2 regions of the Corynebacterium endometrii genome follow, and region 1 is predicted to be linked to the other one. Evidence: predicted binding sites of a transcription regulator. Region 1 holds the regulator's gene; the other holds the start of a gene.

Region 1 (7,520 bases):
CCGAGATTGTCGCTCAGTGGAAGGGCCCGGCCCAGACCAAGGACGGCCACCGTGTTCAGCTGCTGGCTAACGTCGCAGACGGCAATGCGGCCCGGATTGCCGCCGACTCCCAGGCGGAGGGAGTGGGCTTGTACCGCACGGAACTATCCTTCCTCTCCGCGAGTGAGGAGCCTTCAGTAGATGACCAGGCCGCGGTATATTCGAAGGTTTTCAAGGCCTTTCCGGAATCTAAGGTCGTGGTCCGCACGCTCGATGCCGGTTCGGATAAGCCTATTTCCTACGCGACGCTGGAAGATGAGGAAAATCCTGCGCTAGGAGTCCGTGGACTGCGTATCGCACGCAACAATAAGGAACTGTTGACCCGCCAGCTCGACGCTATCGCCCAGGCCTCCGAGGGGCGCGAGGGCGCGGCTGCAACTTGGGTCATGGCCCCTATGGTGGCCACCGCGACGGAGGCGTCATGGTTTGCTGAGATGTGCCGTTCCCGAGGCTTAACCCCTGGCGCAATGATTGAGGTCCCCGCGGCCGCGCTGATGGCTGACACCATCATGCCGTTCTTGGATTTTGTCTCCATTGGCACGAATGATCTCACCCAGTACACCATGGCTGCGGACAGGCTTTCCCCACAGCTGGCCTACCTGACGGACCCGTGGCAGCCAGCGGTTTTGCGCCTGATCCAGCACACCTGTGTGGTTAGCCGGGATCACAACGTACCGGTAGGCGTGTGTGGCGAGGCTGCCGCCGATCCGCTGCTGGCCTGCGTTTTGGTCGGCATGGGTGTAAATTCTCTGTCCGCCGCGGCGACGGCCGTGGCCGGAGTCGGCGCCCAACTGGCGGAGCTCACTCTGGAACAGTGCCAGGAGGTAGCGAAGGTTGCCTATGAATCCGCCAGCGCGGATGAGGCCCGAGAGGCCGTTCGCGAACGCATTGAGTCTTACCGTGGTGCCTAAACGTGTATTAAACTTTTAGGAATTAGACACCTGCAGCCGGGCCGCAGCACTTAGCTGGGCCCGGCTGTTTTGATGTATCCGGGGCGCGGTTACTTGCCGTCTACTACTACCACGTCCACCTCACGCTCACGGAGGGCAGAGAGGAAACTTTCGGGGGCTTCGCTGTCCGTAATGACTACATCGATATCGGCGACGGAGGCGAAGCTGACCAGGTAATCGTTGCCAAGCTTTGACGAGTCGCACAACACCACAACCTTGTGAGCGTTAGTGACAAATGCTGACTTGATCGCCGCCTCCTGCGCGTCTGCGGTCGATAAGCCGTGGTCGAGGGTCAGCGCATTGGTGCCGATGAAGGCAACGTCGGCCCGCATCAAAGCCATGGTCCGCAGTGCAGTATCTCCCACTACGGCCTGGGTAATTGCGCGCACCGTGCCACCAAGAAGCTGCACATCGTCGATACCGTTGTTCGCTAGGGATAGGGCAATGGGCAGGCTGTTAGAAACGATTGACAAGTGACCAGACAACGGGGTCTTGCCGATAAGATCCGCCAGCGCGTTGATGGTGGAACCAGCATCCAGGAAGATACTTCCGTTTCCCTGTGGCAGGAAATCGAAAGCGGCTCGAGCAATCGCAGACTTAGCACTAGTGGCGGATCGAAGGCGGGTGTCCAGAGTCAACTCCGCGGTCTGGAAGGACTGTGAGGCTACCGCGCCACCATGTACGCGGTGGACAACCCCCTCGCGGTCAAGAACGGCTAGGTCGCGGCGAATGGTTTCTGCGGTTACGTCGAATCGTTCAGACAGCTCCGTGACATTAACCCGACCTTCGACGGCGGTTAAAGAGGCAATCTGTCGGCGGCGTTCTTCGGCGTACATCGATGCTCCAGTCTTTGTCTGTCCGGTTTATGCCCGAACTTGCTTGAAATGCCTGCTTTTCAGGCACTGTTCAATGGCTTCAATTGTTCCAGAAAACACGCATTACCTACGCAGGTATTCCGGTGCATCTTTATTATCTGGAGGATTACATTCTTAAACGTACAGGTAAGAGTGTTGAAGGAGGAAATACTTTTCCTTATGTCGAGTGCGGGAACTCGGTAAAGTTACCCACTAGCAGGGGGAGGAAAACCACAGCAAATAAACATTGCGGATTAAAAAAGGGGATCAAGGTTAAACCCTGATCCCACATTCAATGTCTGTTTACACGTGCCGAGCCCTTAGAGGCTAAAGCTTGCGGATAACGGAGACTACCTTGCCCATAATTTCCGCATCGTCTCCCTTGATTGGATCGAATGCATCGTTGTGGGGAAGTAACCACACGCCGGTGCTGTCACGATGAAACTCCTTCACGGTAGCCTCCTCGCCGTCGAGAAGCGCGGCTACAAACTCGCCCTCTTCCGCGACTGATTGCGAACGGATGATCACCCAATCCCCGTCAAGAATCCCGGCGTCTTTCATGGATTCGCCGACAACCTGGAGCATGTAGAGGTCTCCGCCGCCGACAATTTCATCGGGCAGCGGATAATAGGTATCAATATTTTCTTCCGCGGTAATAGGGGAACCCGCGGCGATGCGACCGACTACCGGGATGTAATTAACCGAACCGGCTTCAGCTGGAACCTCGGGTTCCGACTGTGGAGCCTTCTTCTTGGCTGGTTTATCTGCCGGTTCAAGGTGGCGAACGTCCACCGCACGGGGCTTGTTAGGGTCGCGGCGTAGGAACCCTTTTTCCTCTAGCTGCTTGAGTTGGTAGGCCACCGACGAGGTGGATTGAAGGCCCGCAGCGTCGCCGATTTCGCGGATACTAGGCGGGTAACCCCTCAGAAGCACGGCGTCCCTAATTACCTCCAGAATGCGACGCTGGCGTGCAGATAGTGACGAAAGGTCCGGTTTTCCGTTGTTCGGAGTTGTCTTACGGGCCATGGTTTTCCCCTCAGTGATCGTTTCGCTATCTAAGCTCTATTCCTTTCTAGCATGTCCAACACAAATGTTCGAGAAAAATCACCGATTTTCTGGACATATTTTCGAACGGGTGCTATAAATCGAACATAGAGACTAATTCGAACAAGTAAACGATAGAAACGTTCGAACCTGTCCGGTGGGTTTCCTACTATGGCTCAGGCAACGGTTTAGATGGAACGGAACCGCCGGAAACGTTCGGGATTTTACGAAAGGACATTGGCATGGCTATCGCGCTCAACACCCCTTACAAGGTAGATTCTCGCTCCGCTGTCATTCCCGGCGTGCGCTCGCGCTCGGCGCAGCCTGCGGCCGTGTGGGATGCTCATCGCAATGAATTTTGCGGTGAACCTTCTGCCTTTCGTTCCTCTCATGTTCGAACGCTGAGTGTTGAGAATCGAACATTTAATTCACTAAATGGTGCCCGCGAAACGCCGTCTGTTCCTGAGCGGACAGAGGATAGCTACGAAAAGAGCCGCGCTAATCGCGCTAATTATTTGGTCGGAGCTGTGTTCGGATGTGCGCTGTTTGTAGGCACCGTATTTACTGGGCTGAGTGGCATTAGCCCCGAGACGGATGTGCCCGGCGGGGTCTCCAGCCCAGAAACCGTACAGGCCGTCATCGCACGTTAATCCTTCGCCTAAGCTGGGCATCCCATCATGCTCCTTGCCGCATTGCTGCCAAGGTGCGGTTAAGAAGTACACTGGAAATCCATATCATACTGAGTTCGCCGTAAAGGTCGCGCCATTGATTTCGTGGCTTACTGGCTTGGTTTCTTTCCGCATCCGCAGTGGCGGATGGCCTGGAGAAAGGGGTTTCCGGTGTTTTGTCCGTTTTGTCACCATGAACAGTCACGCGTTATCGATTCACGCGTGGTGGAAGCGGGCACTGCGATTCGCCGTCGACGAGAGTGCACCTCGTGTTCGGGGCGTTTTACCACGGTGGAAAAGGCCGTGTTACTTGTGGTCAAGCGCAATGGCTTGGCGGAGCCGTTTAGCCGTGACAAGTTGATTCGCGGCGTGCGCAGGGCCTGCCAGGGGCGCGACGTTCCTGATGACGCGCTCAAGCGGCTGGCTCAGGAGGTCGAGGAAACCGTCCGCAGCCACGGCAGCTCGCAGGTTAATGCGAATGAGGTTGGCCTAGCCATTCTGGAACCGCTTCGCGACCTCGACGAGGTTGCGTATCTGCGCTTCGCTTCGGTGTATAAGTCTTTTGAAAGTGCTGATGACTTCGAATCGGAGATCCGCCTCATGCGCCGCCGGGATCGTGAGGACTTCTAAGGCGCTCACGGTGGTACCTGTGGGTGCCTACGAGCCGTAGGCACCCAGTCAACGCAGCTTGTCGACCGCCTTTTGTACCCTGCGCAGGGATACCGGCCGCGCGGTCCCAAGGCGCTGGGCAAAGAGGGACACGCGCAGTTCCTGAATCATCCATTTGATTTCCTTTACCTCACGCGTCTTTTCCCTTCCAGCAGGCAAATTGCGCAGCTTGTTGGCGAGGTAAGCTTCCGCTTCTTCCACCTCGGCCTGCCGGTCAGCGTCTCTATCCGGATCTATCCCCATTTCCTCAAGGCGGATATTCATCGCCTTGATGTAGCGCGGCAGGTGCTGCAAATGAATCATCCCGTGCATAGTGATGGCGTTTTTAGGCAGTAAAAATTCTAATTGCTTGTGCATATCATCAATCGCAGGGCCGGTCCACTTCTTGAGCTCGGCGGCGACGTTGGCGTACTCCACCAAAGCGGGGGCGATGCCCACCACGGCGCGGCGCACGGCGCCCGGGACGCCAGGTTTTACCTTTTGCTTTAGTTCCTCGAAAGCCTGGGGGTCTCGGACGGGCCCACCGGCCTCCATCATGAGATCGCGAATCGCTGCAATGCGGGCATCGTTGACTAACCCCTCGGCGCCGCCATGTGGATAGGAATCGATAGCCACGCGCTGCTGGAGAGGGAGTCCCTTTACCATCTGCGATGAATTGACTGAAACCTCTCGCATCAGCAGGGTCAGTGTGGTGGTGACCATTGCGGCGTCGGCGGCGGCCTTCGTGGGATGGACCTTGAGCGCAACACCGTCTTTGGTAGCAACGAGGGCGGGGAACGCGGCGACCTCGTGGCCATCCACGACGGTCGTCACCTGCTCTTCGATGGCGCCCAGGTTCTCCGCCGTCCATTCCTTTACGGCCTTGGATTCCTTGTCGCGGCCGACGCGGGAGACGGAAGACTTGATGTGGCCCGCTTGGCGCTCAATCAGTGCTGCGAGGTCACGGTCGGAATCAATTACCTTGCCGCGTTTGTCCACGGCAGCGTAGTTCATCTTCAAGTGAGGGGGAAGGCTGGAAGGATTAAAATCGCCCGAGTTGATCCCTGCGCCGCCGAGCTCGCGGAGAACTTCCGCCAACTGCTGGGTAATGCTGCCCTCGTACGGCAGGAGCATTGGCAGGGCACGCTCTGCGAAATTGGTGGCGGGGACTACCGTGCGGCGCAGCGCCTTCGGGAGCGAACGGATAAGCTCCGTCACCAGCTCCTCGCGCAGGCCGGGAACCAACCAATCAAAGCCCTCGGAATCCATCCCCGCCAGGAGCGGTACCGGCACCATGATGGTGACGCCATCCATCGGGTGTCCGGGCTCGAAGCGATAGCTCAAGTCGTAGTCGATGGAGCCTTTAAGCCACCTATCCGGGAAGGCGGATTCCGTTACCTGTTCGTCCTCATCATTGATGAGCTTATCCGGATCGAAGTCAAGCAGATCTGGGGTTTGCTTACGCGCCTTCTTCCACCACGAATCGAAATGGCGGCCTGTGGTGATCTTTTGCGGGATCCGTGAATCATAGAAATCGAAGAGGACGTCCTCGTCGACCACTAGGCCGCGTTTGCGTGCTTTGTCTTCATACTCGGAGGCGTGTTCGAGCTTCGCCTTGTTGTCATGGAAGAAGTGATGATGCGTATCCCAATCGCCATTGATAAGCGCTTCACGGATGAACATGTCACGGGCCGCCACGGCATCGACCCGATGGTACGGAACCTGGCGGTCTGCGACGACGGTCACGCCGTAGAGCGTGGACTTCTGGGTCACCAGGGCGGAGGAACGCTTACGTGACCAGATGGGATCTGAATAATTGTGCTTGAGCAGGTTCGCCGCCAACTTCTCCACCCAGGCGGGATCAATCGCGGCGACGTCTCGCGCCCACAGGCGCGAGGTCTCAACCAATTCGGCCGCCATGATGAATTCCGGTGGTTTCTTAGACAGCGCGGAACCCGGAAACACCATAAAGCGAGTGTTGCGGGCCCCATGGAATTCCTTGGAATTGCCATCTCGCACACCAATATTGGATAAGAGCCCGGAGAGCAGGGCCTGGTGGATGGCGTCCGAGTCACGCTCGTTGGCCGCGTGGTGGCGATCCGCCCAGCCCAGCTGCTTGACCACATCGCGCAACTGACGAACCAGATCGAACCACTCGCGTATGCGCATGTAGTGGAGGTACTCGGCCTTCATCTGCTTGCGGAACGCATTGCCGGACTTCTCATCGCGGGAGTCCTTGATGTAATCCCACAACTTGAGCATGGCGATGAAATCGGAGGACTTATCCTTGAACCGGGCGTGGGCCTGGTCCGCTTGGGCCTGGAACTCTAAAGGCCGTTCGCGCACATCCTGAATGGTCATGGAGGCCACGATGATGAGCACGTCGTCGAGGCAACCGGAGGAATTTCCCTCGACCAGCATTCGGGCCATGCGAGGATCGACCGGGATTCGCGCAATATCCTTACCGATGCGGGTGAGCACGGGCAGCCCGTTTTCTTCCTCGTGCTTTAGGGCGCCAAGCTCGTTGAGGAGAAGGAGTCCATCACGGATCGCCTTGCTTTCCGGGGGCTGAACGAAGGGGAATTCCGTGATGTCCCCCAGGCGCAAGGAGATCATCTGCAAAATAACGCTCGCCAAATTTGTGCGGAGAATTTCCGGATCCGTGAATTCGGGGCGGGATGCGAAGTCTTCCTCGGAATAGAGGCGGATAGCAATGCCATCGGCCACACGGCCGCAACGGCCGGAGCGCTGATTGGCGCTGGCCTGGGAAATAGGCTCGATGGGCAGCCGTTGGACCTTGGTACGGGTGGAATACCGCGAAATACGCGCGGTACCCGTGTCCACCACGTAACGAATGCCGGGAACGGTCAGCGACGTTTCGGCGATATTGGTAGACAAGACGATGCGCCTGCCGGAGTGGGGACTAAAGACTCGGTGCTGTTCCTGGTTGGACAGGCGGCCAAACAGGGGAGTGACCTCCACGCCCTTCCACTTGCGCCCCTCGATGGCCTCCATCGCGTCGCGGATGTCACGCTCTCCCGCGAAGAAGCAGAGGATGTCACCATCGCCTTCGGCCATCAGTTCCTCGATGGCCTCGCACACGCCATCCAGGGGGTCCTGATCCACCGTCTTGCCGTTGACCTCAAATTCCAACGGGCGGTACCGTATCTCGACAGGATAGGTGCGGCCCGAAACCTCGATGACCGGGGCGGGGGTGCCGGCGGCGTCGGAAAAATGCCGGGCGAAACGCTGGGGATCAATGGTGGCCGAGGTGATAATAACCTTTAAATCTGGGCGCTTGGGCAGCAAGCGCTTGA
Region 2 (7,520 bases), 240 kb from region 1:
ACAGGCCATGGCCTTCTAATTCCGGCTACCTGGCGCCCCGGCCGGGTGCTTTAGCGGTTCATAGATCCACGAGGTGATAAACCACGCCGCGGCGGCCGCAACGATGACCCACCACCAGTTGTAGAGCTGGTGGTTCCCGTCGCCGGCGAAGGACACGGCCACGAAGAATGAGCCCGCGGTGGCAATCTTGGTCACTAGCAGCGGCACGCGCCCCGCGGCCACCAGCGTGATGACGGAGGCGTAGTACCACGGCAGGGTCACCGAGTTGAAGATGAAGGCCACCTGGTAGGCGGCCGCGGTACCCACGATTGCTTGGTTATCTCCCTTGCGGAATAGCCACCATGCGGCGACCATTCCGGCCAGCATGAGCACCATTGCAATGGAACGCAAGAGGGAAATTACGGAGTTGTAGGTCAGCTCCTCGTTGAAGGACTGCAGCGGCGGAGTGAGCACGTCCGCCATGAGGGTTGGCCCGGCCAGCGGGTTAATCACTTTAGAATTGCCGGTAATCTCAAAAATCCAGCCCCAAGAGGTGCCGGAGGCCCAGGTTACCGCCGCCACAACCGCAACGGTCAGCGCCACCATCGCGGCGCCGGAGGCGATGAATACCCCACACTGCTTGGCAACGGAGCTGGTCTTGGCCGGCGCGAATCGATTCACCATCATCCACACCACGAACGGCATGGCGATAAAGGCGGTTGCCTTCATCGATACGGCCACGGCGATAAGGGCGATGGCCGCGACGTACTTCCTGTTGAGAGCCAGCACAAGGCCCACGGACACCAGCGCCACCATGACGGATTCATTGTGCATTCCGCCGATGAGGTGCAGGATCATCACCGGGTTGGCTACGCCCAGCCACAGGGCAAGGGTGGGATCCGAACCTAAGCGCGTGGCTATCTTTGGCACCGCCCACGCGATGGCGAAAAATCCCAGCAGGGACACCACCTTGAACAGGATGATGCCTAGCCACACCTCGTTGCCCGCGATACGCACGATGCCCTCGCCCAGCCACAGGTGCAGGGGCCCGTAAGGGGTCGTGGTGTTTCGCCAGTCTTGGGAGACCTCAAGGAGGAATGGGCCTGGGTTGACGGCCGCGCCCTCGGAATAGGGATCGAACCCATCGCGGACCATGGCGCCCTGCATCAGGTAGGAATAGACATCGCGGGAGGCCAGCGGCCCGGCCAGCGCTAGGGGAGCAATCCACATCCACATCCAGCGGCGCATGGCGGCAAAGGCCTTTTCAGTAGGGGCCTTAAGCTGTGGAATCACCAACTCCCGGCCGGCCAAGACCCATGCGGCCACGAGCCCGAACAGGCCGACCCAAAACAGCAGCATGCTGAAGTTTCGGCCATGGCCGTAGCTGACGAAGCCCAGGTTTAGCGCCTCCAGTACGCCGCCGCGGTTGCGCGTCGCGCCGCCGCCGAAGGAAGCCAGGGTAAGGACTATTGAAGATGCAATGCCCAGCTTCAACGGATGCGGCAGCTTGAGGCTCAATGGGGAGTGCCGCCCATCGCGCTCCGCGCGCGCAGCAACTTTAGCCGGGGCGTGTGATTGCGGATTTACCTTGCTAGATGGCATGAGCGTTAAACGGGCCTTACATCTGGCGGGCGGTGGCCTTGACCGCCAGCGTGGTGAGAGTTTCTGTGACCTCAGCGCTGACGTTTGCTCGCTTGAGGTGTTCCAAACCGGAGGCCGTGAGTTTTTCAATCTCCCGCTCGACAAGAGCGGGCGCCCCGGAGTCTTCGATGATCTGTTTCATAAGCTCGATCTCGGCCGGGTCATCGCTGTTGCCTATCAGCTTGCGCAACGTGGCCGCCGCGGCCGGATCCCGTTCGTCGGCGCTGCTCAGGGCCAGGGCCAGCAAGACGGTGCGCTTGCCCTCGCGTAGATCGTCACCGGCGGGCTTTCCGGTCAATTCGGAATCACCAAACACCCCCAGCTGGTCATCGCGCAGCTGGTAGGCGATGCCAATGTCGCGGCCATATCCGCGGAAAGCTGCTATCAATTCTTCGGACGCGCCAGCTATCGCCGCGCCCAGGTGCAGCGGGCGCTCGATGGTGTAGCCGGCGGTCTTGTAACGGTTGACGTTTTGGGCCAACTCCACAGACTCAGAGCCGGCGGCCTCGAGCGAAATGTCCAACAGCTGGCCGCCAATGACCTCAGTGCGCATATCGCGCCAAGGCTCACGGGCCCGGCCTAGGGCCAGGGTGCTCAGCCCGGACTCCTGCAGCATATCCTCTGCCCAAATCAGAGACAGATCGCCCACCAAAATGGCGACGTTGCGGCCAAACTCGGCGGCGGACCCCTGCCAGCCGTGCTCGCGATGGCTGGCCTCCACTCCACGATGCACGGTGGGGTTGCCGCGCCGGGTATCGGAGGCGTCAATGATGTCATCATGGATAAGCGCACAGCCCTGGATGAACTCCAAGGAACTGGCCGCCCGCAACACCGCGTGCGGATCCTCATCCCCGTCCAGGCCGCCGGCGCCCACGAAACCCGCCCACGCATAAAGCGGGCGAATGCGCTTGCCGCCATCGAGCACGAAAGATTCTAAGAAGTTCACGGCCTCCGAAACCGGCTGGCCAATGGCGCCAACATGCCCGCGCCGGGCCGCGATGAACTCTTTGAGCTCCGCTTGGACGGCGGCGGGTATGTCGGAAAGAACGGGGATCTTAAATTCACTCACGTCTTCACACGATACCGCCTACAGGCGGCCTATCGGGGCGCCACCCTGCTGACTGCCGAGGGGAAGGTTCACACCGAGCACGGCGAACCTCCGGTTATCCCCGGGGTAGACGTAATCCCGCAGCACATCCCAGAATCCAAGGGAGCGGTAGAGCCCAAAGGCTAGGTTGGCCTCCCCTTCAACTTCAGGGGTTGATAGCAGGGCGTATTTGGCCCAAGTCAGCTTCATCAGTTCGGTCAGCAGCACCCGGCCGATTCCCTGGCCCTGGGCGGAGGGGCGCACATGGATTTCTGCGAGTTCGAAGTAATTGCGCAGAATGTCCCATTGCCGTTCGCTCATCTCGCCGCGTTCGGCGCACCCGCGCCGCAGCTGCCGGTCCCACCAGGTGTCCGGATTGCCCAGGAATCCGTAGGCCACGCCGATGATTACCCCGCCTTGCTCGGCAATGACCGCCGCGAATCCGGGGTGGCGGACCTCCCTGCGCCACACGGCCACGCGATCTTCGCGGATCTGGGGGCTGTACTCCATCGCCTCCAAGTAGATGTCCACGAGCGGTGGGGCGAGCATGGCGAACTCTTGGGGGTTAAGGCTCCGGTACTGAACAGTCACGGTTCCTATTTCAACAGACATCCGGAACCAATGTGGCTAGTTGCCCAATCCGGCGGGAATTTAGAATGTTTGTTCGAATTTTCTCCGGTGGTTGTCCGAACCCTTTCTTAGAGTGTGAAGCACAACAGATTAACCGCAACTTACTAAGAAGGGGGCTCATCATGGCACAGGTCATTTCCGCTACTACTAAGTTTGGGGCGGGCGCCGCCCGCCAGGGTGGGGCCAAGCGCCAGCGCTTCCTAACGCAGGCAGAAGGTCTTTTGGCGGAAGCCCGCGCCCTCGCGGCGGAGGGCCGCGGAGACGAGGCGCTTGAGCTTTCCTACCAGGCCGCATTGCGCACGGCCGGAGCCCGGGTTGCGGTAAGTGCGGTGGCGCGCCGCAAGCGTAAGCCATCGAGTGCCTGGGAGCAGTTGGCGCTGGTCGATGCTGCCGGAAAGCGGTGGGCGGATGAATTTAAGGCATTTTCCCGGCTGCGCTCGCGTGTGGTCTCCGGGCTGGACGGCAATGTGGAACAAGTCACTGTGTTTGAGTTGATGGATCTCACGGCCCAGTTCAAGGAGGCTGTGGAGATGGACTTCGTGGTAGATTCCGCCGCGGCCTAAGGCTCGGGGTCCCGCCGAGGGCCCATTGCAGAATCTTTCCCGGAAGAGATGTGTTTGCCCTCGAGTTCTCTGTCCGGGAACTTTTCTTTGCCCTGGTGCGTTGTAGGGGTAGACGAAGCGGCGCGGCGTGCGTCCAAGGCGTTGGATGCCTATGCATCCGCGGTTTGGGGCGGTATCGTTTAGTGTTGCTTTACGTGGGCGCTACGAGGCGTGTCCGCATCGGCTACGGCCTTACATCATTTTCATCAACTCACATTGGAGGGACAGTGTCGCTTTCAGAGCAGGAACAGCGCGCGCTACGCGAGATAGAGCAGTCGCTGCTTGCTGATGATCCTAAATTTGGTTCATCGGTGGATGTTGATGATGATTTTGGCGGCGGCTCCGGCGCCGTCACTATCCGGGGCGTGGCCCTGGTGGTGCTCGGCCTGTGCATGCTAATCGGCGGCGTGGCTCTGGCGCAGTTTTCGCTGTGGTACGTCACCTTGTCGATCGCCGGTTTCCTGGTGATGTTCGGCGCCGGCGTGTGGATGCTTCGTGGTGATAACAATCAGTCCGCGGACCCGTTTGCCGGCAATGGTAAAGCCCGCTTGGCGCGCGGCCAGTGCAACAGTGGCGTGGGAAGCAAGCTGGAGGACAACTTTCGCCGCCGCTTCGAGGGGAACTAAACCCTAAGCCTTAAGTCTTCGGCCCCGAATTGCCTGGTGCAATCCGGGGCTTTTTGCTGCCCATCTCCACTGGGGCGGCCGGATGGCCCCACTTTGCCCCACCGCAACCCCCTGGGTGTCAAAGTCCCCACTTTGCCCCACCACTCGGGACGGGTGGGGCGCAGTGGTGCCGTGGGGTACGGGGTGGATTCGGGGATTAAGGGGAGAGTGCGGGGTTGAACAGGGGATTGTGGCGCATGCGCGGGGCTTGCGAGTGGTGTAGTGGCGTAAGTTGCACACCGATGTTGACGTTAATGGAGCGTCTAGTGGGGTTAATGGGGTGGGGTGTCAAGGGGTGTTCGGGAAATTTGCCCCACTAATTTTTGGGGCTTTTACCTGGGGATTTAATCCCCCTGGGGGAGCTTTGGTGGCGTGTGAGTGTTGAAGGTGGGGGAAAGTGGGGTAGAGTGGGGCGCAGCGGTGGAGTGGTGCCGGCATTCGCGGCATTTCCCCAGCGCTAGAGGAACCGGAGTTTTCGAGTTGAGGAAGGTGGACACCGGGATGTTTCTCGGAACCTACACTCCCAAGCTTGATGACAAAGGGCGCCTAACCCTCCCCGCTAAGTTCCGCGACGAACTTGCTGGGGGCCTCATGGTTACTAAGGGACAGGACCACTCGCTGGCCGTGTACCCGCGTGAAGAATTCGCGGCTCGTGCACGCAAGGCGGCGGCGGTATCGCGAACCAATCCGGATGCGCGTGCGTTCATCCGTAACCTTGCGGCTTCGGCCGATGAGCAGCGCCCGGATGGCAATGGTCGAATCACGTTGTCGGCCGGTCACCGTGAATACGCAGGCCTGAAGAAGGAATGCGTGGTTGTGGGGTCAGTGGATTTCCTCGAAATCTGGGATGCGGCCGCATGGGCTGAATACCAGGCACAAACTGAAGATGCTTACTCAGCGGCGGACGCGGATGATGTCCTCGCCGGCCTGCTGTAGTAGACGCACCTTGAATATGGAGTGCGTGTAAGGACTCTGTTCGAGGCGGACGCTCTGGTGTACTTCCCCGATATCAGATACCTGCCTCGGACAGGGCCCTATACGCACTTGATTTATCTCATCGGTGACTTTCGTGGTCTAAGGCTGGGCCCCGAGCCGGCCAAACGTTGTCATGCGTGAGCAAAATCGAGTTCGTTGAGAATATTCGCTATTTATCTGCTGCGCATGAGCGTTGTGCGGTGTTGTTCGCCGTAGCCATATGAAGGGAAGGGGGCAGGCTCCGTGAGTACTAAGGTTAACTACGACATTGCGGATAACCATGGCCACGTTCCCGTCATGCGTGAGCGCATGGCGCAGCTGATTGCCCCCGCGGTCGAGGCGGCTGGGGATAACGCGGTGATCGTTGACGGCACGCTCGGCGCGGGCGGCCACACGGAGTACTTCCTCAAGTCCTTCCCCCGGGCGCGCGTCATCGGCGTTGACCGCGATGGGGCCTCCTTGGCGGCGGCAACGCGGCGCCTTGAGCCTTTTGCTGAACGCTTCGTGGGCGTGGGGCGCAGGTTCGATGAGGTTGGCTCCGCGATTGCAGAGGGCGGCCATCCCATTTTGGACCTGGCGGCTAAATATGGCGTCGCGGGCGCGTTGTTTGATCTTGGCGTGTCCTCGATGCAGCTGGACCAGGTGGATCGCGGTTTCGCATATCGGACCGATGCCCCCCTCGATATGCGCATGGACCCCACCCAGTCCCTGACCGCGGCGGATATCCTCAACACCTATTCTCACGGCGAGATTGCCCGCATTCTCAAGACCTACGGCGATGAACGCTTCGCCGGAAAAATCGCCTCCGCGGTGTTGAAAGAGCGCGAGAAGGCGCCGTTTGATACCTCGGAGCGCCTGGTTGAGCTGCTCTATGCCACCATTCCGGCGGCAACGCGCCGCACGGGTGGCCACCCGGCGAAGCGCACCTTCCAGGCCCTGCGCGTGGAGGTCAACCGCGAGCTAGAGGCAATCGAGCAGGTCATTCCGGTTATCACGGATGCCTTGCACGTGGGCGGCCGCGCCGTCTTCATGAGCTATCAGTCCCTGGAGGACCGCATCGTTAAGGGCGCTTTCAGGGAATTGACCACGTCAAAGACCCCGGCCGGTCTGCCTATGGAACTTCCCGGGATGGCGCCGCGGTATGCGACCGTGACCCGCGGTTCGGAGAAGGCCACGGCCCAGGAGATTGAGGAAAACTCCCGCGCGGCCTCCGTCCGCGTCAGGGCCATCGAACGCCTTGAGGGGGACCACGTCATCCACGGCCCAGGGGAGGTGGCGTAGGTGGCCTCCTCAGCTAATGAGCTACGCCGCCCGCCGCGGCGAACCACCCCAGAATCTGTACATACGCACCTGAAAGGAACCCGGAGTATGGGCGCTAGCAGAGACTTCACGTCCGGTCATGACACCGGCGTGCTCACCGCCGAACGCCCCGGTTACCGATCCACTCCTCAGCTGGGGCGCAGCCGCCTGCACGAGTCGACCACGTTGCCGGACGCGCCATCGAAGCGCGGCCCGCGCAGGTCAATCCCGCGCACGTCGCGAATCGGTTCGCAGCAGGTTGTCTCCCACCGCGGCCGCCGCCTGACGGAAATCAAGAAGGTCACGCTCTTCTCACGCCTGTCGGCGATCGCGATTGGCATGCTAATCACCGGCCTGGCGATAGCCATGTGGCTATCCGGCGTGGCTACGACCCAAACCTTTGAGATTCAACGCCTGACGGTTCAGGAGCAGCAGCTCAACAACCAGCTCGAGTCGCTCAACCGCGACCTCGAAAACATCCGCTCTTCCGCCGACGTCGCCCGTAAGGCCTCCGCCACCCAGCTCGGCGTGCCCACCGCGGCCGGCATCGTCGAAGTAAAAGAAAACGGTGACATGAGCGAGCTGCGCCCAGCAGAGGAGGGCCTGGAATCTATTATCGATGTCAATGGTGCGCCAGTTCGT

What was found. Region 1 encodes LexA, which represses DNA repair genes until DNA is damaged. Its sites were predicted from a motif close to CGAACANNTGTTCG; they were not measured.
Region 2: the regulator LexA is predicted to act here: its motif matches at 3,361-3,374, upstream of CENDO_RS07610 (SAV_6107 family HEPN domain-containing protein).

The regions. Positions count from the first base shown of each region.
Region 1 is NZ_CP039247.1:1,448,397-1,455,916, reverse strand. Features, by position in the region: gene ptsP (phosphoenolpyruvate--protein phosphotransferase) at 1-950, shown strand, start outside; gene CENDO_RS06570 (DeoR/GlpR family DNA-binding transcription regulator) at 1,040-1,825, opposite strand; gene lexA (transcriptional repressor LexA) at 2,171-2,869, opposite strand; gene CENDO_RS06560 (hypothetical protein) at 3,130-3,537, shown strand; gene nrdR (transcriptional regulator NrdR) at 3,727-4,185, shown strand; gene hrpA (ATP-dependent RNA helicase HrpA) at 4,234-7,520, opposite strand, start outside.
Region 2 is NZ_CP039247.1:1,685,672-1,693,191, reverse strand. Features, by position in the region: gene CENDO_RS07630 (Rv2175c family DNA-binding protein) at 1-19, shown strand, start outside; gene CENDO_RS07625 (alpha-(1->6)-mannopyranosyltransferase A) at 16-1,581, opposite strand; gene CENDO_RS07620 (polyprenyl synthetase family protein) at 1,598-2,689, opposite strand; gene CENDO_RS07615 (GNAT family N-acetyltransferase) at 2,708-3,298, opposite strand; gene CENDO_RS07610 (SAV_6107 family HEPN domain-containing protein) at 3,460-3,900, shown strand; gene CENDO_RS07605 (DUF3040 domain-containing protein) at 4,167-4,565, shown strand; gene mraZ (division/cell wall cluster transcriptional repressor MraZ) at 5,106-5,540, shown strand; gene rsmH (16S rRNA (cytosine(1402)-N(4))-methyltransferase RsmH) at 5,823-6,860, shown strand; gene ftsL (cell division protein FtsL) at 6,948-7,520, shown strand, end outside.